Regions from separate parts of the Paenibacillus sp. GP183 genome, predicted to be linked through region 3. Evidence: riboswitches for the same ligand, from Rfam matches in the RefSeq annotation. Region 3 holds a riboswitch; each other region holds the start of a gene.
What was found. Region 3 has a riboswitch for ZMP and ZTP ahead of BLV33_RS05275 (DJ-1/PfpI family protein). Riboswitches for the same ligand answer to the same signal wherever they lie in the genome.

Region 1: it holds a riboswitch for ZMP and ZTP, as region 3 does, so the genes downstream of both, BLV33_RS10750 (DJ-1/PfpI family protein) here and BLV33_RS05275 (DJ-1/PfpI family protein) in region 3, are expected to answer to the same signal.
Region 2: it holds a riboswitch for ZMP and ZTP, as region 3 does, so the genes downstream of both, BLV33_RS19440 (HAD family hydrolase) here and BLV33_RS05275 (DJ-1/PfpI family protein) in region 3, are expected to answer to the same signal.

What each region holds. Positions count from the first base shown of each region.
Region 1 covers NZ_FNSW01000001.1:2,160,766-2,168,189, reverse strand. The annotation lists gene BLV33_RS10775 (nuclear transport factor 2 family protein) at 46-378, opposite strand; gene BLV33_RS10770 (ATP-binding protein) at 396-1,874, opposite strand; gene BLV33_RS10765 (cold-shock protein) at 2,205-2,405, shown strand; gene BLV33_RS10760 (ArsR/SmtB family transcription factor) at 2,589-2,921, shown strand; gene sulP (SulP family inorganic anion transporter) at 3,080-4,834, shown strand; ZMP/ZTP riboswitch at 5,062-5,140, shown strand; gene BLV33_RS10750 (DJ-1/PfpI family protein) at 5,198-5,797, shown strand; one part of gene BLV33_RS10745 (IS630 family transposase) at 6,322-6,834, shown strand; one part of gene BLV33_RS10745 (IS630 family transposase) at 6,836-7,393, shown strand.
Region 2 covers NZ_FNSW01000001.1:3,934,755-3,942,178, forward strand. The annotation lists gene BLV33_RS19415 (alkaline phosphatase family protein) at 1-1,579, opposite strand, end outside; gene BLV33_RS19425 (stalk domain-containing protein) at 2,147-2,899, shown strand; gene BLV33_RS19430 (PepSY domain-containing protein) at 3,265-3,744, shown strand; gene BLV33_RS19435 (hypothetical protein) at 3,824-4,096, shown strand; ZMP/ZTP riboswitch at 4,585-4,663, shown strand; gene BLV33_RS19440 (HAD family hydrolase) at 4,716-5,504, shown strand; partial or broken gene BLV33_RS19445 (sigma factor-like helix-turn-helix DNA-binding protein) at 5,741-5,863, shown strand; gene BLV33_RS19450 (MgtC/SapB family protein) at 5,993-6,700, opposite strand; gene phoU (phosphate signaling complex protein PhoU) at 7,115-7,424, shown strand, end outside.
Region 3 covers NZ_FNSW01000001.1:1,068,573-1,075,996, forward strand. The annotation lists gene BLV33_RS05245 (putative motility protein) at 1-150, opposite strand, end outside; gene fliD (flagellar filament capping protein FliD) at 404-1,642, shown strand; gene BLV33_RS05255 (class I SAM-dependent methyltransferase) at 1,731-2,531, opposite strand; gene BLV33_RS05260 (YfiT family bacillithiol transferase) at 2,626-3,150, opposite strand; gene BLV33_RS05265 (HAD family hydrolase) at 3,376-4,038, opposite strand; gene BLV33_RS05270 (GIY-YIG nuclease family protein) at 4,031-4,600, opposite strand; gene BLV33_RS05275 (DJ-1/PfpI family protein) at 4,656-5,243, opposite strand; ZMP/ZTP riboswitch at 5,291-5,371, opposite strand; gene BLV33_RS05280 (hypothetical protein) at 5,487-6,002, opposite strand; gene BLV33_RS05285 (HAD family hydrolase) at 6,176-6,847, opposite strand; gene BLV33_RS05290 (DinB family protein) at 6,870-7,409, opposite strand; gene BLV33_RS05295 (hypothetical protein) at 7,406-7,424, opposite strand, start outside.

The DNA of each region.
Region 1 (7,424 bases), 1.1 Mb from region 3:
TATTACCCGTTTTTTATTGAACTGAACCACGGGGTAATCATTGGTTTATTCCCGAATGAACCAAACTTTTGAAATTAAATTACCATCTACTTCGTATATTGCCATTAAGCTTGTACTTTCTCCAGTTAGACCATTCGTTACGATTTCCCAATCAATTACCTTGTTGCCAACAATTGAACGATTTTTTATTTCTGCATACATTTTCTTTTTGAATGTCTCTGTATACCTTTCAAATAGTGCTTGCTTGCCATTTAAAATGATCGTATTATCAGGGAATATATGCACTGTAATATCATCTGCATATGTACTTGCAAATCCATCTAAGTCCTGATTGTTATAAAACTCAATTTGTTGCTGTACCACTTTTTCAACAGACATAAGTTTTCACTCCACAACTAATAAAATTTACAATATGATTTGAATTTTATGCACGCTGTTGTTCCTGATGAATCTGAAGTCAATGATAGAGTTCCGCCTGTTTCATAAATGATCTGCCTTGAAATGAATAATCCAAGACCGTTTCCATTCGGTTTTGTTGTGAAGAATGGATTAAATATCTGTTGTTCTATTTCCACAGGTATTCCTGGACCGGTGTCTTTTATACAAATGGATATCCAATCATCTTCAAGAAAAACTGAGATATGTAGTGAGCCACCTTCGTTCATAGCCTCAATGCCGTTCTTACATAAATTCAGGAGCACTTGTTTCAACAGATTGGGCTTCGCTTCGATGTTCATAATTTCCAAGTCTAAGTCTGTAATAACTTGTATACTCTTCAAGTTTGCTTCCATTTTAATTAAGGGAAGAATCTCATTTATTAAAGTGAGCACATTAAAAAGCTCTTGTTTGTCTTCTTTAGGCTTCTGTAACCATAACATCTCGGTTACCAGATGATTAATACGGGTTAGTTCTGTCAATATCAAATTCACATATTCTTTTCCCTTTATAAGACCATGTTTTTCGGTCATTTCTCCAAGCAATTGAACAAATCCCTGAATAGATGTAAGTGGATTTCTAATCTCGTGTGCAGCACCTGCCGCCAGCTGCCCCAAAGCAGAATTAAGCTCTGAGATTTGAAGCAGTCTTTCTAAGTTTTTTCGTTCAGTGATGTCTACAGCTGAGACTAAAATTCCTGTGATTCGGTTGTGTTCACGGTAGGGATAAAGTGTTTTGAGTAACATTCGTTGTCCTAGCTCGATCTCAAAACTCACGACTTGTCCTTGTAAAGCCTGATTGAAATAAGATCCTTCAATTTCCATCAAACCAGGAAATAACTCATCCACTGTTTTGCCGTAACTGTTGGCTGTTGTATAACCTACTTCCTCCGCTATTTTGCCTTCGGCGAGCACATATACAAGCTGACCATCTTCTCTCAATTTCATTTTTATTATAAGACCATTCAATGCTTGTACCGTTTGCCGCAACTCTTCCACCATTTGAATATGATGGAATTCTTCTAAGCTTGTTTTTTTAGACACATCCCGCCCAAAGGTTAGAATGCAGCTTACCCCAAAGAGAGTGATGATTTCAGCCGAAAGTATGTAGGTCACAATTCGCCCATGTTTGTCTCGAAAATTTTGTTCAAAATCTTCTACCGAACCATTTTTGAGCAGCAATTTAATAAACGAATCACGATTGTTCGGATTCTCCCATAAATTTAAGCAAACTACTGAGGAATCAAGAACGTGTTCTTTATCGTATCCTACTCGATCAAGGAAAGTATGGTTCACAAAAATGATTTGCCCCTCTTCGAGGGTGGTAATACACATAAATTCAGAGCTCAAGTTCATAAAACGATCTAACAAAAGTTCAGTTATGATCGGATTCTTGTTTAAGAGAAACTCTTTTTCAAATTTAGCTCTAAGTGTTGTCATTGCAGCCCCCGGCAAACGGTTAAAATGTAATTTGTAAGAAGATATTTTAACATACAGTTTATCACATCTTGAGTAATTTGAAAGCTTATAAAGTTGCGGCCTTTACGTCCGGGAGGCATTGTGCCGCAGAACACATTTAGGGCTTAAAGCAAAGCAAATGTTTAAGTTAGTGTTCCAATGTAGCAATGCAAGGTTTAACACTTCATGATCTAAATCTCTTATATATTTGAAGACAAGATTCTACATGTTTTGCGTATTTGATGAGATATACTGTAAATACCCCCATTTTTGTGGCGGGCATTATGTTAAAACTTTGGAGGTTATCTATTAATGGAAACAGGTACTGTCAAATGGTTTAATTCGGAAAAAGGGTTTGGCTTCATTCAAAGGGAAAACGGTGATGATGTATTCGTTCATTTTTCTGCCATTCAAGGCGATGGATACAAATCTTTGGACGAAGGGCAACGTGTTGAATTCAATGTTGTTAAAGGCCAACGTGGACCTCAAGCGGAGAATGTTGTAAAACTATAGTACTTTGTCATCGCAGCCTGTTCTTGACAATATGTCAGGAGCAGGCTTTTTATATTCTGTTCTTCCGGTTATTACTTAAAAGAAATGAGGTCAACCTGATAGAAATTTTCACTTTATACTTTTGTTTAATTTGATATTATATTCATATATTCAAAAGTTTGAATATTAAGGAGAGCAACTGTAATGAACCAATATCAAAATATTCAGCTGTTCAAGTCCGATTTTTTCAAGGCATTGGCACATCCAATGCGAATTCGTATTCTGGAAGTATTGAGTGAAGGCAATAAAAATGTAAATGAGCTGCAAAGCATTTTGGGTTCGGAAGGCTCTGCCGTTTCTCAACAATTGGCGGTGTTACGCAATAAAAATGTTGTGTATGGCTTAAAGGAAGGAACAACGGTGGTATATTCATTACGTGACCCGCTGATTAAAGATTTATTAGCTGTGGCGAAGCAGATATTTGATAATCACCTTGTTGATGCCATTTCACTTCTCGAAGGAATTAGAAAAGAATAGAAAAGAACAATAAGTCAGTAACAACTTGGCGATCCGAAGTACTATACCGGAAACCCTTTTTTCGTGTTTGAATTAAATGAATTAATTGTGGGAGTAGTAGTATTTGCTGTATATTCAAATAATCAAATATACAAATATACAAAAAAGAAGGTTTTCAAATGAAATGGACAGGACGGTTTGAAGGCTATCACATAGGTTCTTTACGTAAAGATCTTGTTTCAGGACTTATTGTCGGTATTATAGCCATTCCGTTAGGAATGGCGTTTGCTATTGCTTCTGGTGTTAAACCGGAATACGGTATTTACACGACCATCATTGCCGGGATTTTAATCTCCTTGCTTGGTGGTTCAAGATTTCAAATCGGTGGTCCAACGGGTGCGTTCATTCCAATCCTTTTTGCGATTGTCATGCAGTACGGGTATGAAAATTTATTGATTGCTGGATTTTTGGCGGGTATTATTTTGGTTCTCATGGGGGTGTTTAAACTAGGTGTCTTAATTAAGTTTATCCCGCGTCCTGTGACAATCGGATTTACGGCAGGAATCGCAGTCATTATTTTCAGCGGTCAAATTGCTAACCTCTTGGGTCTAACAAATATTGATAAACATGAAGACTTCTTATCCAACATGAAAGAGATCATTACTCACTTGGAAACAACTAGTATCTACAGTGTGATCACTGGAGTGATTTGTTTTGCAGTTATCTTACTTACACAGAGGTACTTGCTGAAGGTGCCTGGTTCTTTAGTTGGGCTTATTGTATCCACTGTTGTTGCAGCTTTGTTCTTTAAAGGGCATGTCGCAACCATTGGCTCCTCATTTGGAGCCATACCGAATTCCTTGCCGGACTTTCACATTCCCGAAATAACGTGGGAACGAATCGGAACATTAATTCGACCGGCATTCATAATTGCAATGTTAGGTGGAATTGAATCGCTCTTGTCAGCAGTTGTAGCAGATGGAATGACGGGAAAACGTCATAACAGTAACCGTGAGTTAATTGGACAAGGAATCGCTAATATAATCACTCCCCTCTTTGGTGGTATTCCTGCAACAGGAGCCATAGCGAGAACGGCAACTAACATCAAAAACGGAGCCGTATCACCTTTATCTGGCATCATCCACGGCGTAGTGGTGTTCCTAGTTCTTATTTTGTTTGCTCCTTACGCTTCAGAAATTCCACTTGCCAGCATGGCTCCGATCCTCATGTTTGTCGCTTGGAACATGAGTGAGCGAAAGGAATTTACCCATGTTCTGAAAACCAAAACAAGTGACTCCATCGTGCTTGCAATCACATTTTTATTAACGGTTTTTACAAACTTAACAACAGCAGTTGAAGTTGGCTTAATCTTGGCAGTGTTAATGTTTGTTAAGCAAATGAGCGGAATTTTAACCGTTGCAAAAGTTTTACCCGATCCCGCCTCGGAAAAGGTTAAAGCCCATATGGTTACAGAAGGACATGATTGCCCACAGCTCAATATTTACACAATCGAAGGTCCTCTTTTCTTCGGTGCCGCCAACATGTTTGAGAAGTCCATAATGGACACCATTCACCTTCGACCTAAAATCTTACTTCTTCGGTTGGGTAAAGTGCCAATCATGGACACAACTGGTGAATTCAATTTATCTAGTTTGGTCAAACACTTCAAAAAGTTAGGCGGTATCGTGCTGATTTCCGGCATTCTACCACAGCCACTGGAGGTATTAAAGAAGACAGGACATTATGAACTTATTGGAGCTGAACATTTCTTTGCACACACGGGAGAAGCGATTGACTATTCTTTGCTCCAACTGGACTATAACAAATGCTTGGGTTGCAAACATTTCGCCTTCCGAGAATGCTCGGCGTTATCCAATGCGAAATCTCAACAGGGTGTTGTTCCGTACCGCGTTGATCCCAAAAAACAACGGTAAAAAGTTTGACTAGTTCTTTGGTGGTCATCTCAAATGCATTAATCGGAACCTCGGCTTGATACACCAGGAACCTGGTGGAAGAAGCCGCGTATTCAGCTAACGGAAACGTTTGCTCAATAAACAACTTAAAGTCGACATGATCGATAGCCTTTGCTGACCTAACTGGCAGGAGAACGTAAAAATTAACTTGATTATATTAGATTTTTCGGACTATAATAAAGTAAATATTTGGTATGTGTGACTGGCGAAACGTGGAGTACCACGAGGAAGCACATATTTCATACGCCGTTCGCCTGGGCAAAGTATTTGATCTTAGATCAAATGCTTTTTTTGTTCCATTCATGAAAGGGCAGGTGTTATGGAATGAAAATAGCTTATATTCTTTTTGAAAAGATGACAACATTGGATTTTGTCGGCTTTTATGAAGCGGTATCTTGGCTAAGAATTCTAAATGTTAAAGAAGATGTGTCGTGGGATCTCTGTGCAAATCACGAGGAAATTACAGACGACCGTGGTATGACAATAAAGGTAAAGCATGTTTACCCAGATCTATCTAAGTATGATTTGATATTTATTCCTGGCGGTATGCCTACCAGAGAACTGAGATACGATGCAGAGTTTGTCTCTTGGATCCAAAGTGCTCGCAATGTAGAGTACAAAGTGTCTGTTTGTACGGGTGCTTTACTTTTAGGTGCCGCGGGGTTCTTAACTGGTAAAATGGCAACAACGAACCCATCTGCTTACGAATTGTTGATTCCTTATTGCACAGAGGTAGTTAAGGCCCGAATTGTACGGGATGGGAATACTTTCACGGGCGGAGGTGTTTCAGCTTCTATTGATTTAGGTTTGTACCTTGTTGAATCATTAACGAATATAGATGTGGCGAAAAAGATTCAAAAGATGATGGATTACCCTTACTATCAGGCGGGGAAATTGTCTAATATTTTCATGCCCTACGAGTAATGATGGCCGGCTGTCGTCAAAACCGTTAGAATGTGGCTTAGAACCCTTTGGAGAGCATAGCATTGGTTATAGTTTGGACGTTCAGTTGAAAATAGTCCGTTAAGGGACAATTTAGAACGTTTGGCGATGCGGTTGATGGTAGAGTGTTGCTATGGATGACGCAAAAATTCTATAAAAGGTCTGCGACGATCGCGAGATAGGCCAGAAGACAAGGAAACTCGCGGCAGCTCTTCACTTATGCACAAAACACCCACTTTTGTGTGCATGTCCATAAACAAAACATTTCCAGAAGCCTACAAAAGGCCCTACGAGCCATTTTCAGAAGTGGCAAAATAGGGCCTTTCTATTTGTTTGGCACGCTTTGGCAGGTGCCGCAGTAACATGTTCACAAAATATGGGGTTTTGTATATATATATGTCTTGAATGATCGGAGCTAAATAAGTTGAATTTTACTCTTTCCTGATTATGGAAAGGATTTTTACCCATCAAACGTTGAATAAGTAAAGACCACTTATGGACGGGTGATGGAGTTGGAAGTCAATAAGGAACTACAGGAAGTTGAGAAACGATTAAAACACGAAAAAGATCGTCGAATGTTTGAGCGATACCAGACCATTCGTTTGCATTTGCTTGGACACGATAAGAATCTGATTGCCACCATCCTTGGAAGATCGGAGCGTACGGTAAGGACGTACTTAAAGCACTATCAAACATCCGGTTTAGATGGATTGCAGATGAAATTCTCTCCGGGTCGCAATGTACGAATTACGAAGGAGCAGCAAACTGAGCTTAAGAAGACGATTATCGAATCCCTGCCCCATGAGGTTGGATTTACGGCAAAATTCAACTGGACGCTTGAATTAATCAGTGAGTACATTAACCGTGAGTTTGGGAAGCACTACTCCCTCAGAGGAGTCTCCTTGATGATGCATCGTCTGGGTATGAGCTACACAAAGCCAACGTATACCTTAGCTGCCGCTGACGAAGAGAAGCAAAAAGAGTTTGTCGAAAACACCTTTCCAGAGTTAAAAAAATTACGAAAACGGCGAAATTGATCATTTATTGTTTGAAGATGAAGCCATGATCCGTGATTATCAAGCTCTTCAACATACATGGTTTGAAAAAGGCAAGCAGCGGATCATCAAAACAACCGGCAAACATCGCGGAGTAAAGCTTTTTTCTACAGTAAATTACGTGACGGGTCATATCGTATGGCAGGAAGATGATGAATACACGGCGGATAAGTTCTTGGTGTTTCTGAAGAAAGTCGTAGCAGCATACCCTACAGGCAAAATAGTAATGGTGCTAGACAATGCCCGAATTCATCATGCGAAACTGCTTGAATCATTCCTTAAGGAGCAGCAAGGTCGGCTTAAACTGGTTTTTCTACCTCCGTACAGCCCCGAACTCAATATCGTAGAAGGTCTGTGGAAATGGTTGAAGGCGGATGTAGTCAATAATGTCTTTTACCATACAGTTGCCGAAATCCGAAAAAACGTGCATACGTTCATGGAACAGATCAAGAAGGATCCACTGAACATAATCGACCGTCTTTGTATCAGGATGGAATCAGGGAAATTGTTGGAAGACCTTTAATTCAACTTATATAGTTAAACATGAAATCGGA
Region 2 (7,424 bases), 2.9 Mb from region 3:
CAGTGGCATTCAGGTTACGCGCAAGATCTACGATTGGAATCATTATGCTGCTATCTTTTACAAATGCATTTTCTTCGTTTAGCCCATGTGCTAGAAGGGCATTGTTAAATTGAACTTTAGCAGGTGTTCCCCAAGGAGATACCGCCTTGCTATTATCATCTTGATACATATAAGGTGTGAAGTTTGGATTGTTAAAATCAAACATGTCCGTTAAATTGTTGGCAGCAGCATCACGGTTGTTTAAAGCTGGCAAATTGTAGTTTGTTTCAAGGAACTTCAAAATGGAGGTATGATCGTATTGCACATGGCTGACATAATTTTGCTTTGCATAAGGTGAAATAACTAGTGCCGGTACACGCGGGCCGTTTCCAACCAATCCGTCCGCTGTTGTAACTGCCGCCGGTGGAGCTATATGGTCGTAAAAACCGCCACCCTCGTCGTAAGTGATAATAATAGCCGTGTCTTTCCAGTAAGGACTATTCATGATCTGATTAATGGTTTTAACGGTAAAATCCTCTGCGGATGGAGTACTTTGATTTCCGAGGCCCGGATGCTCATCGTCACCATATCCAGCTTTTACAAAACTGACTTGCGGCAGAGTTCCATTTACAACATCTGTACTAAAATTATTATAGTCTTTTAAGTTATTGTCATATTTTCCGTTCTCATAGTTTTGAAAATATTGGAACGGATTGTGGTGCGGTGAATATTTCAGTGCCTCAGGTGAAACTGTTGAAAGGATATTTTTGTCCAAAGCAGGTTTGGTTGCATTTGTTGCTGCTTTTGCTGCATCCCAGCCTCCTGAATACCACGCCCAGGATTGTTTCGAGCCAGTCAACTCATCCCCAATGTTTTTGTACGTGAGATTATATGTAAGTCCAGCAGAGTTATCTCCACCAAATGGACCATTTTTAGGAGTTGGGTCACCGGTGATTTGTGAATTAGGATCCTTATTGCTGGCCGCGGCAGACCCATTACCGGATTGCGCTGCTATAAGATAAAAAGCACCTGGTGTGGATGGACCCGAAATCGGTTGGAAATAATTATCAGCTAATGCATAATGCTGAGCATACTGCCAGTAAGCTGGGATTTCATTGTAGTCGAAGTACGACATGGACAATTTTCCGCGGGTGGGGTTTAAAGTTGTCCCTTTGGAATTCATAGTATAAAACTTGTCCATTTTTCCGCTGTTTACCATCGTGATCATGTCTGCATAATTATGGTTGACGTCCACTTGTTGAATATTAGCTTTTCCTGCATCGTGCCAAGGGTAAACCGGATTGCCGTTATCATCCGGATTGTAGACATTGCAGCTCACATCTCTTGCCGTATTACCGATTACATATTTAAAGTTTCTTACATCTTGAGGTGTGCTGCTGAGTGGATTAAAGCCCGGTGCATAAGGATACGTACCAAAGTAGTTGTCAAAAGATCGGTTCTCTTGGAAAATAACAACTGTGTGTTTAATAGGTGAAGAAGTGGTGGGAGACGACTCTGCGGACGCCAATGTAGCAAATGGTGCGGCTGCTAACAAAAGAGCGCTTGTAGATGTAACTAAACAACGAAAAATATTTTTCAAATTGAGTTTACCTCCTTAAATTTTATGTAAATAATGATACTCTAGCAATTATAAGAAAACATTAAATAATTATTTTTTTTATGTAAATTGAACTGGATTCTTTCAGGAGCAAGATTAAAAGAATGGAATTTCAAAGGTAATGGCGATGATATATTACATAGTGAAAGTAGTACTAACAACAATTTATGTCGGAGGACAAGAACATAACTTGAAAATAAAGTCTTAGACCATTAAGCTAACGGGCAGCATAGTTGAATAAGAATCCATGGTAAAATGAAGTACTTACTAGGGAATTTTATATAGTAGTGGTGTGAGGTTGAAATATCGTAAAGCAAATGTTAATGATATTGATGAATTGATTGGTTTAAGGAAAAAACAATTAATTGATGAGGGAATAGTACCTAATATTCTTCTGTAGAAGGTTAGTTCCAAATCGTGCCGCAATAACGGATTTGTCAAATCTGAGCCGGAAAATAGCCCTTTCGAGTTATTCTTCTTTGTCCCAGGTTATAGTAGATTGAGGGTGGTGGCGTGAAAAAAACTATTTCAGAAAGATAGGGTGATGATGTGAAAAGAAATTTTATTATCGTAGGTGTGTTGATGTCTTTGTTATTGATTTTTTCTCAATCTGTCTATGCTCATTCCACAGTCGTGAACTCAGAACCAAAGAGTGATGCCTTATTAACCACATCTCCCCAGCAGGTAAAGATCTTATTTAACGAACAAATTACAGCTGCTACTATTCCTGTTACTGTAACCGATGAAAACGGAGATCGCGTGGATCTGAATGATGGTGCTGTTTCCAAAGAAAATGTAGATATGTTGCAAGTAAGCTTGAACTCCCCACTTAAGCCGGGAATATATCAAGTTAATTGGTCGATCATTGCGGATGATGGTGATCCTGTTAAAGGTAATTTTAAGTTTACGGTTGGTAACGCTAGTTCTACGGAAAAACAACAAGACGACGTTGGGGTAAAAGTCGATGGTACATTAAAAGTATTTCCGGATGCAAAGCCTTACGTTGATCAGGATAGCGGGCACACAATGGTTCCTGTACGATTTGTGAGTGAAGCATTAGGTGCTGATGTAGCCATGGATAAAGATAATACTACAGTGAAGATAACGCGAAATGGGAAACAGATTAGCTTAATGACTGGGTCAAACACTGCAATAGTTGATGGCAATACTGTTGCTTTGGATACTGGAGCTGTATTAAAAGATAGCCGGCTTTTTGTACCAGTTCGATTTATCAGTGAGAGCTTTGGGGTACGAGTGGACTGGGATGCTGACACACGTACAGTTCTGATCAATACAAAATAAAGGAAGTTCGATTAAAACTAAATTCGAGTCTGTGTAACTTCAATTTATGTGGATTCTATACTACATGGGCTACTGTGTACTTTTGAACTGAACACCTATTTTTATGCAAATGTCATCTAAACAGGAGGATCCGCGACAGCGGGTCCTCTTTGTACTTCATCACAAAATAAATGTTTTTGTACATATGCCTAAAAACGTAAAGGTCTTCTTTTATTTTTATGGATACATCCGCACAACCGCTAACATTTTAAAACTTACTCATTATAATCTCATCTAAATCTCATTTTCCATTAAGCTTATCTTCAGAAATTATGGTTACCCTAAACAATGTAAGATAAATTTGGAAAACAAGGTGGTATGAGACTGTGAAATCGATTCGTAAGAAAATCGTTGTGGGCACCGTAGCAGCAAGTTTGATATTTGGAGGTGGCCTGATCGTAATGCCACATAATCAGTCATTCGCGGCAGTTACAGGAACTTCTACCGCAAACACGACAATAACAACAACAGACGACCAAGAGACAGCCGATGATGGAGGACCGATAGCAGATGACCAAAATAAAGAAGCCGCTGATTTAAGTCAAGTCGCTCTGCAGAAGCAAGCCAAAATTACAAAAGAGCAAAGCACCACCATTGCTACGGCACAAGTTCAAGGAACCGTAAAAGATGTTCAACTGGAAGATGAAAATGGCACAGCTGTATACAATGTACAGATTCAAGACAGCAATGGTCGAATCACGGAAGTTAATGTAGATGCTGCGACTGGAAAAATCAATAAACAGGAACAAGCAGATAATAAGCAAGAAGGTCAAGATAAGGAAACGAATGACGATCAACTACAATAAGGGCTTGGACTCCGACAATATTTAACGAAAGAAGTAAACTGTTTGTGCTATACTTTCCTTAAAGGAGCCAGCACCTTTGTTGGCACTTACAAAACGAGAAAGGAAACAAATCAACATGAAGAAGTTACTCGTATTAGGGCTTTCCGCTTGTTTACTATTTAGTTTCACAAGCTCTGCTTTTGCTGCTACTAAAACTACCGTTCAAACTAAACACACCGTAACTCATGCTAAGAAAAAGGATACAATAGCTAAGAAAACTACTAAGGCTAACTCTAAAAAGTACGCTGTGAGTAAAATTAAAAAGGCAAAGGCTGTACATAAAAAAACAACAAAGACTGCAAAAACAGCGTAATGCATAAAGTTGAATATCAAATTTTGGAGTCGCGGACCAGTATCGCGGCTTTTTATTTTACATATCGAAGACATTACATGAAATTTGGGGAGCGGTTCATTAGAATTAACAAAAAACGTTGAATAGGATTTTGTCACTTGTTACGCTAGCCATGGGATGGTGAATTTCCAGGGATTTTGTGGAGTATACGTGCAGTAGAAAAAGGCTTTAAGGAAATGTTCCAGCCATTTCTTCTATTCCCGTATGCCCAAAAATGTAACGGCGGGCTCTCATCAGCTTACATCCCTAACGATCACTGTATCCAATGGTGATGAAATCCTGCGAATGAGTGAGTATACGTGAGAGAACCCCTTAAAACCGAGGGACGGGTACGATAGCATCATTACGAACAGGCTGCCGGCATCATCGGTAGCCTACTCAACTATCAGGCAGTAATGCACAATAATACCTTGACTTGAATTAATTCTCCTAATATAATTTAGTAAATATTTGGTATGTGTAACTGGCGTAAACGTGGATAACCACGAGGAAACACATATTTATATGCCGTACGCCTGGGCAAAGTATTTGGTCAAATCTGATCGAATGCTTTTTTTGTTTTTGGTTGGAGGTGAAAGAGATGGATATTTCAGCAATCGTTCTTGATCTTGATGGGACTCTATTAAATTCAAGTAAGAAAGTGTCCGAGCGAAATTTGGATGCAGTTTTAAGATGCAGCCATAACGGAATGAAGATCATTGTTGCAACAGCCAGACCACCTAGATCAGTTCGGGCATTACTACCGATTGAACTGTTAGATATATCCTCATTTGTATTTTATAATGGCGCATTGATCGTGGATGTAAAGGCGGGACTAGAAGAACACATACCCATTGACAGAACAACTACAGAAGATATATTGGATTATTGTTCAGTGAAGCTGCCAGATTGTGTAATAAGCCTTGAAGTTAAAGACCATTGGTACTCTAACCATAAAATCCTGGATAATGCCGTGTATAACCCTTTATTCCATCCAATAGTATGTGAGTATAGGGAGTTAAAGCAGCATTTAGCAACAAAGATATTAATAACTGATTTCGGTGAGCCAAAGGAATTACGTCTATTATTCGAAGAAAAAGTTAATTATTTATTAACTGACAAAGGGAAACTTGTTCAGATGATGAATAAATCAGTTTCTAAGGCTACTGGAATACTAAAACTAATTAGTCATTATGGCATTAACACTTCCCAAATTATCGTTTTTGGTGATGATTACAACGACATTGAAATGTTTAAGATATCAGCATATTCGGTTGCGATGTTGAATGCAGTCGATGAGTTAAAGAACTTAGCAGATGAAATAACGGATACAAATGATAATGATGGTGTAGCGCAAATACTTGAAATGATTTTGAGGGGAGTTCGATAGTTACTTTTGAAAATGAGTTGTTTCATAACCCGTATCCAGGTAGGACTATCATAATTGGCATGACGGCGTGGCTTTTTTGTGTACTATTTCTGTAAGGGCATTCTATAGTCACAATTGCTAAAATTAACCATCATGGTGGCAAATCATTTTTTACATTGTTTTGTTTCGTGTTCCACATCGTCAAAATGATTGGGAGAAGGAAGTCGTGATGTGGCGGTTTGGCCTTTGAGCACAGTGGTGAGGAACGGACGCAGAGGGAAATTGCTAAGGAGCTGGGAATTTCTCGATCGTATGTGTCAAGAATAGAGAACCGGGCACTGATGGAGCTATACCATGAGTTTTATAAGGCGAAGCGGTAGTTTATAGTAGCGCTCACAAGACGTGAGGGTTCAAATCCCTTCGACCGCATCCTATTGATTAAACGATAAATGCCCTGAATAATAAGGCTTTTTTTGAGGTTCTGGTGTAACGATATAGGTGCTATTTATTTATAGATGCTCTACCTCCACCGATACAACATGATCAATGCGTTTAATAAAATAATAGATCTCGCTTGTAAATTGTTTCTCAGGTGCGGCTAGAATTAATTCGACTTGTTGGAAGCTTGAATCCAAATCTTTAATTTTCAAATGTCTAATATCCATTACCTTTTGATTGTGTTCTATTCCTGTTTGCTCCTTACCCTCAATGGTTTTGATCAGATCGGTTAGTTTGTAATTGGCTTCCATGACAATTTTTACGGATACATCCCGCTGGCTTAATTTGACCGGACCCAACCGTTTAATCGCATGAGGCAATACATTAACGGCTAGTAAAAGAAGACCAGCTACGTACAACGCTTCTAAATAAAAGCCTGCGCCAACTGCGATACCGAGACCGGAAGCGGCCCAGATCATGGCTGCAGAAGTAAGCCCAGAAATCACATCATTGTTTCTTCTCAAAATAATTCCGGCGCCTAAGAAACCTACTCCGCTTACAATTTGTGCTGCTAAACGCATGGGATCCCGGTTGGTAAGCCCAAGGACAGCAAACTTCGTTACCGATTCTATAGATATGACCGTAATTAAACAACTAGCAACACAAATGACCATGGTCGTATTAATATCCAGTCGCTTGTGTTTGAGTTGCCGGTCTATACCGATAAGCAATCCTAAAAACAGGGCAAAGGTTAGTTTAATGTAAAGTTCAAAATTCATGGGCATCACCTCTACTATATCATGTCAAGATTTCCCTATTTTTATAAGCGAATACTTAATTAGGTTCCGGTACACTGGTGTTGAATGGATCAAAAAATATTTAGGTATTGGGATAGGAAGGAAAAGAAAAAAAGGAAACCGAATATCATACTGACAAGTAGTTTCATTATTAGCAAGTTGGCAAATTGAACAGGATTACGGGACGATTTCTTTTGAATGAAAAGGACGGACAAATGTTCATTTGCATGCCAATGTAATCATTAAAGAATTTGATGATGCCACTCAGCTTGATGCGATTAAAATCATTGACATGGGATTGGGGCATAGTGTAATTATTGTTGGATTTGGAAATTGTTTGTGGTAAGGGGAATTTTCAAGTGAAAATTTTCCGAAATGGGGAAAGGAGGCTGAAGCATGGAAGCTAGATCCAGTTTTCACCATTCTTTAGATGAATTGCAGCGAAAATTGCTTGATATGGGAGCAAGTGTGAAGCATATGATCCATTCAGCCGGGGAGTCCCTAGCTCGTCACGACGATAAGTTGGCGAATGACGTTATTGATAGCGATGATAAAATTGATGAGTCGTTGCAACATATTGAAGAACTATGCTTGCAATTGATCGCCCTGCAGCAGCCGATGGCCAGCGACCTTCGTATTATTGGAACGGCACTGAAGATTTCCACAGACTTGGAACGTATCGCTGACCATGCTGTCGATATTGCAA
Region 3 (7,424 bases):
CTGTACGCTTTGTGACATCATTTGCACTAATTGCTGCCCTTGCTGCTGGCTTAGATCCAAAGTCTTGCTGAGAACAGCAATGCCGACAGCTTGCGCAAGTCCTGAGTCGTTTGCTGCAGTTAACGCAGCATTAAGTCCACCAATCTGCATGAAGACTCTCCTTTCAGCCGATTATGCGCATACTCTAAATGGTATACGATTATTTTATCGGTAGAAAACTTCAATTTGATGAATGAATATCTCTTTTCAAGTTATTTCAGAATAGACAAAAACCGCCTTAAATTATTTTAGATGGTCAAAATTGACATTTTTCGCTATACTATAAATGTACAAAACAATCCCATGATTTTTATTCGCATATTATACATAAATTATAAATTCAATACGATTGGGGATGAATCGCATGATTAATTCCATCAGAATGAATCCGTACTTAAATTTGTCAGCTTTGTTCAGCCAGCTATACCCCAGCGGTGGCGCGGCCGCCATGCCGATGCCAGCACCGATAGGTATGGCCCCGGTAAGTTTGGATGCGAAAGCGCAATCGAGTGCTTTGGCAGGTCTCACCAGCCAAGCTAAGCAACTCAAAACCAATACGGCACCCCTCGATGCTTCCTCATTGCACAGCGTATGGAATAAGAGAAGCGTGACCTCCACAGCTTCGTCCAGTGTCAGCGGCCTGGCGGCTGACGGGGCGAAAAAAGCCACTTACACCGTCGATGTGAAGCAATTGGCGGTAGCGCAGCAGTCTGCCGGAACCGCATTAACCAGTACAGCTGTGACAAATTTAGCTGCCGGAGCTCATAATTTTTCAATCACTTCGGGTGGGACGACGAAGCCCCTTTCGATTTCGGTAGTTGCCGGAGACACAAATCAAGCCGTGCTTGACAAAATGGCGAAAAGCATTAATACAGCCAAAGCGGGGGTTACGGCGAATGTCGTGAAGGATGTGAAGACCGGTACGAGTCAACTGGTTGTGACCGCTAACGAAACTGGAACAGCCAAAGCGTTCACAATAAACGATGCAGTCGGCAGCTCAGCAGTGGTCAATACGGGAATTGGTACGGTTAGCCGGGCATCAGCGGACGCCAAGTATACCGTTAATGGCGCTGCCTATACCTCGGGCAAAAATACCGTTACGTTAACGGCCGATCCCAAAGTTTCCTTAACCCTCTCGGGAATAGTGACCGGAGCGAAGATTACCGTGGAAAACAACACTGATGCCATTACAGGTGCCGTTACGAAATTCACGGATTCATATAATAAAATGGTGGAATACCTGTCGAAAAATGAGCAATATATCAATCCGGTATTGGCCAATAAGTTGAAACAGGCATTTACGAGCCATGCGGGTGAATTTAAAAATGCCGGCATTACAGCAAATCTCGATGGTACTTTAGCAGTTGACCAAGCTGCGCTTCAAAAAAGTGTGAAGCTAAATCCGACTGGACTGGAATATGCTCTTGGCGGCGTTTCTGGAACGGCAAAATTGAGTCAAAGTCTTGCCGACCGAGTGCTGAGCAGCGCCTCCTCCGCTTTTGCGAAGCCACTGAATCCGTTGTCCTATTTCTCTGCTTATAACAGCAGTTCTGCCATTTATCAGCAATGGTTTCCCGGGACTATCATCAATCGGTTGTTTTAATCCAAAGCCTCTGTTATCGTTTGTTGTTGAAAATGGATAGCCACCCTAAGGTGGCTATTTTTTTGTGCTGAATCAGCTATATTATCCATTAGACGAAGGAATGCGGCTTCTCTGCAACTATATACAAATAATCCCCCAACTCACTTACATAACTTTTGGATCTCTGTTTAAAAATCCCTGATTTCAAATCTTCTTCTAATTTCTTCGTTCCTTCATTGACCTCATCCTCGCACGCTAAAGAAGCAAATGAAGAGATGCCATTACGCACTTCTGGTCTCAAATAAATCTCAGGCCGGTATTTACCGCTGTACAGAAAAAAATCCTGTAAATTTGGTTGTATCATAAAACTCTCATATCCAAGCATTTGAAAACCACTGTCTAATAATGCCTTCTCAACCGCCAGAGTATTTGGCATTTGGGAAATGGATGCATTCATCATCTCCGGAAAATACTCTTTTAACCAATACCTCTGCATCTGCTCGGGCGAAGATGTGAAAATAACAAATCGGCTTCCCTCGCATAAGATTCGATTTATCTCTTTAAAACTGTTTACTAGATCACGAAAATGGTGAATGGCTAATATACATACAGCCCCATTAAATTGACCATCAAGAAACGTCATATTCTCCACATCTGATAAATACCATTCAAGTTCTTTGCTTTTTTTTCTTGCGGAATCAATCATCAGCGGAGATAAATCCATCCCGCAAACATTTAGTCCTAGATTATGTAAAGCTAATGTATAATTTCCAGAGCCACAAGCAATGTCAATCACAGGTCTGCTATCAAATATTTGCAGATGATTTTGTAACCTTCTTGTTATTTCTGGATCAGCCTTTCTAGTTGTATCATATCCAACTCCTATAAGATCATAAATTGGTCTGCTCATATTTCCTCCTCTTCTGATTTAAATTTCCTTATAAACAAACACTCTGTACTTATTATTATTCATTTCAGCAACCTCTGTTATCTTCTCCATTAACTTACCAACCACTTCTATTTATTAGAGATTCTATTTGAGAAATGTGATGTAGATTATGCCATACAAACCGATGAAGTGCTGTATCGATTGTAATACTCCCTAGTACTTGGGTTCTTAATTTTCTTTGAAAGTCACTCGGTTTTAAACCATTAACGAGAATAAGGATCCGACTGTGTAATGTTTCAAGTAGAAAAAGTGAGTTTTCAATCGGGACATCCCTATAATCGTTTAACTCTGCAAATAAATCTTCTCGATAAGTACTCGACATCGGCTCTTCTTCGGTTAACGCCCTCTTAAGCCTTAAATATGCGTTCATATCATTATCAGCTAAGTGATGTATGATTTGTTTGATTGTCCAACCATTTTGATGAAAAGGGATATTAAGCTGGTCAGACTTGAGATCCTTTATGATATTTCTTAATTTCTTTGTGATTTCTGGGATCTGATTGATGAAATTGACCCTATCCTCGAAAGTAGGATTGATTATGGGTTCAAACTGACCAATGGGAAAACGTATTTTATCCATCAGAATTCTACCTCCTTGCAAGGAAACGAGCAATGAGTAAGAACCATAAGGGAAGCATGAAAGCAGTTGGAACTAATATGACCCATGGAGCATGAGGCAGGAAGGAGTAGAGTAAGGCTGTGCCATAAGCGAGGTATACGATCCCTTTTGAGGAGACAGAATGGGCTTCATCCATAAGATAACACTCCTTCATTCATTGATAAAATGCGGATCATAAGCCTCATCTTAGATCAACTCATATAATTCATTTAATCTTTCAATGGAATGCAATGGTTTGGCTGTTAAACCATCTTTCCAGGGTTGATTTACTTTCATCCAAATAGTCTTCATTCCGATTTTTGCTGCACCTTCGATATCGTTAACAGGATGATCTCCTATAAAAATGCATTGTTCCGGACTTAATTCCAGCTTCCTTAATGCCAATTCAAATATCTTTGGATCTGGTTTCTTGATCCCTGCTTCTTCTGAAACTATGATCAGATCAAAATCATTTCTGATTTCTAATTGATCGATCTTCCCATATTGAATTACGGTTTTGCCATTTGTTATTAATCCCGTTTTGTATTTCTTTCTTAGGTGCTGAACTATTTCTCTGGCATGCTCCATTAAGACTGCATTTTTAACATATTCCGTGCTGTAGAAATCTAATAATTCCGTCTTAAGTGGTTTCAATTCCCAAGGTAATTCTTCAAGTAGTTCAGAAAACAATTCCTGTTTATCTTTGTATCCGTCTTGATCAAGATAAATGATTCGGTCGAATATTTCTTGTTTCATTTCGAAATGATCGAAATAAGTTTTCAGAAATGAGTTAATAAAATTATTGAAGGTGCTCGTTCGATCCAAAATAGTATTGTCCAAATCAAAAAGGATTGCTTTGATATTATTCATGTTTCCCTCCGCTGTTTGGTGCTGCAATCATTCTACATTCTTGTCTAAGGCTCACGAGTTCTTTCAATTTATTTGGGTTCTGTCTTATGTTTAGTATGGGTTTTGCTTCTAAAATTAGTTTAATCTCGATATCATTCAGCAGTTCAGATTTCATGGCTATCCAGTTTATTATTAGATTCTTATTTATCCAGTCAATAATTCTTAAGGTGTCATCATCAGAAAATTTATAGTTTGCACCGTTTCGGCTATGGCTTAATGATCCAATTACAGGTCGATAACCAAAGATTGCACCGATACTTCTGAAAAAAGAAGCAGGGCTTTTATGTCTTAAGTCTTGAGTAACTAACCTCTTTAATAAGCTGGTTGATGCTTGCCCAACATAGAGAATATTGTGATCTCTGTTTATTAAGCAAGCAGAATAAGGCTCAGGAATACTTGTAATATCACGAATCATTATACAGTAAATTCCTGGTGTATTGGGAACTTCTGATTCAGCTAATGAAGCTGCAATCACATAATTGGGATTTGTGATATTGTCCTTAAAATGATTTTGATTTTCCAAACAAGGACTTCCTTTCTTTGCCGTGACGCCGTTAATCAGCGTCAGGATCTGATTGTTACTTTTTCCATTCATACTCTAGTTTTGATGCTGTATCAACAGCCCTTTCAATTCCCAACAGCTTTGAAACAACATAAAGGGACGCATCGATTCCGGCAGTTACACCAGCTGACATGATGATTTTTCCATTATCAACGTATCTAAGGTCTTCAACAATCCTGGAATTGCTCGGTGCCGCTTGACGTAATAAATCTATTGCTCTTCGATTTGTTATTATACTCAATCCGTCTAATAAATTCGCTTTTGCCAAAAGCAAAGCTCCTGTGCATACAGATAACACCAGCTCAGCCGTGCTAGCCGTATTATTTATCCAAGTTGTAAGTGATTCATTATACATTTCTGTTCGGGAACCTATTCCACCAGGAACAATTAGTATATCTGGAGGTGGGCAATCATCAAAGCTGTACTTGGGATAAATAGTAAATCCACTGATCGTGTTCAAGGGTTGTACCTTTTCACTTACCGTGTAAACACGAAAATCTTTCCCCCAATTGCTTGCTGTAGCAAAAACATCAAAGGGACCTACAAAGTCTAATCCATCCACTTTCTCATACACCAAAACAGCTACATTCCTAGCTCGTTCCATCGCAATCCATCTCCTTAAAATAGAAAAGTATTTGATCATAGGATCAAATACTTTGCCCAGGCGAACGGCTGCTATGAATATGTGCTCCCCCGTAGTCATCTACGTTATCGCCAGTCGCACATACCAAATATTTACTGTTGATTATATCTGAAAATTGCAAAATGTCAACTAACGAATATACAAGGGATTACTCGCCGATACGAGCTGCCTTTGATCAACTATTTCAAAATATCTCAAATCCATTCAAAAATTCTGATAAATCATTTCGTTGTTATTATTAAATACTTCAACTTTCGCTTTAGATGAATTGGTTAACTTGCCAGTTGGGTGATCTACTATAAAAGCCTTTTCATGATTCATTGTTATTTCTACTATGCTTCCATCTTCAAATTTTATTTTCATTTTTCGTCCTTGTTCGAGTACATCTTTTCGGTGAACGATTACTCCTATAAATGATGTTTCTTGTGTCACTGCAATTACGTCTACTCGTTCTGGTGCACCTCCCCATGAACTTCCAATATACTGAGGTTTGTTATCATTAGTTATAGATAAACTGTAACCAGAGTTATCACCCAAAACAATTGCATGATCATTATAGTACTTTATTGCCAAAGCTTTTCCATGAATATCTTGAAAGTTTACTAATTCTTGTTCAGTAGGTGTTCTACTTATTATAGGGTTACTTGTTCCCTGAAGTTTTAAGCTTGGAAAAAAGAAAACTATGATTACGAGCAAAAATAAAACAACTTTGATTTTCATGATTTTTCCTTCCATTAAGTCCTGTTCTTCGCCGTCTTTACTTCACGTTTCTTCATAATCTCTTTAGATTCCCATATTCTTGTTTCACCCGGTGGGTATATTCCTTTTGTCTGTCGTAGTCGTCTCCGATCAACTTTAGCTGCTCTAATGAATTGTAGTGAAACTTCTTCGAGTTAGTTAATGAGTCTGTTCTTAACATTAATATTTTCAATTAATTCTTCTAAATCCATATCAGCCATAGACTCAATCATTAAATCATAATCAGCAAATTCAAAATGTCTTGTTACATCGTTTGGAACAACTACACAATTTAACCCTGCAGCTTTAGCCGCTTTAAATCCATTGAGTGAGTCTTCGAAGGATATGGCTTGCTTCCTTTCGACTTCCAATGCTTCTAAGGCCTTGATATATAATTCTGGATCTGGTTTTACATTTTTTACATTATCCGATGTTTGGACTGTATCAAAGTATTCTGCTATTTTGTATCTCGTTAAAAGTGGTTCTATCCAAGATAGTGATGAACTTGAAGCAAGACCGATCCTAAGATTTAACCGTCTGGCATTAATCAAATATTCTACTACTCCTGGTCTTAATTCAGATTGTTCTAGTAATAATGCATAATCTCTTTTAAATTTACTTCTAACCTCTTCCATATCTACTTCCACTTGTTCGGATAAGTATGTATAAGGATTAAATAGCTGAAATGATGTTCCAATACATTGAGCATATACTGGCAGCAGCAATTCAATCCCATATCCTTGATAAATCTCTTTAAAAGCCATATATGATGGTGTTTCCGTATCTATAATTAAACCATCAAAATCGAAAATAACTGCTTTTATCATTCTTTGTCCTTCTTTCTCATAGTCAGTCTTTTTGCTGTACCTTCAATCTCTTTTTTATCAATCTAATCTGGCCTCTATGATTAATTTCATCTTCAAAAACGTGAAACCACATAAAATAATAATTTGCCGGTTTGTTATGCCAGAATGGTTCTTCTTTATCTAACCAGTCATCATTAACTGTTTTGAACAATTCATAAGTTCTGAGTCTAACATCTTTCATACGGTTTAAATAAAAATTCAAATCATTTCCCTTAATTTTTTCTCGTCCTTCTTCTCCTAAATTTAATGCTGGTCCCCATTCGGATAATTCTTCTTCTGATAAGTCTCTTCTTTCAAAAGTTTCAACTTGATAAGCAAATTCAACCCCTGCAAAGTGCAATAATAATGCACCAATCGAATTGCTCTGAGGATCTATTAAATAATCCAGCTGATCCATTGTAAGATCCTTGACTGATTGGAAAGTTGTATGTCTTGCGTAATTCATCATAGATATTAAACGACTGATTTGAGGTGAAAAGCCAGGAATATCGGTGATGAGGTAGATCTTATCCATGTTTATCATATTGAGTCCCTCCAA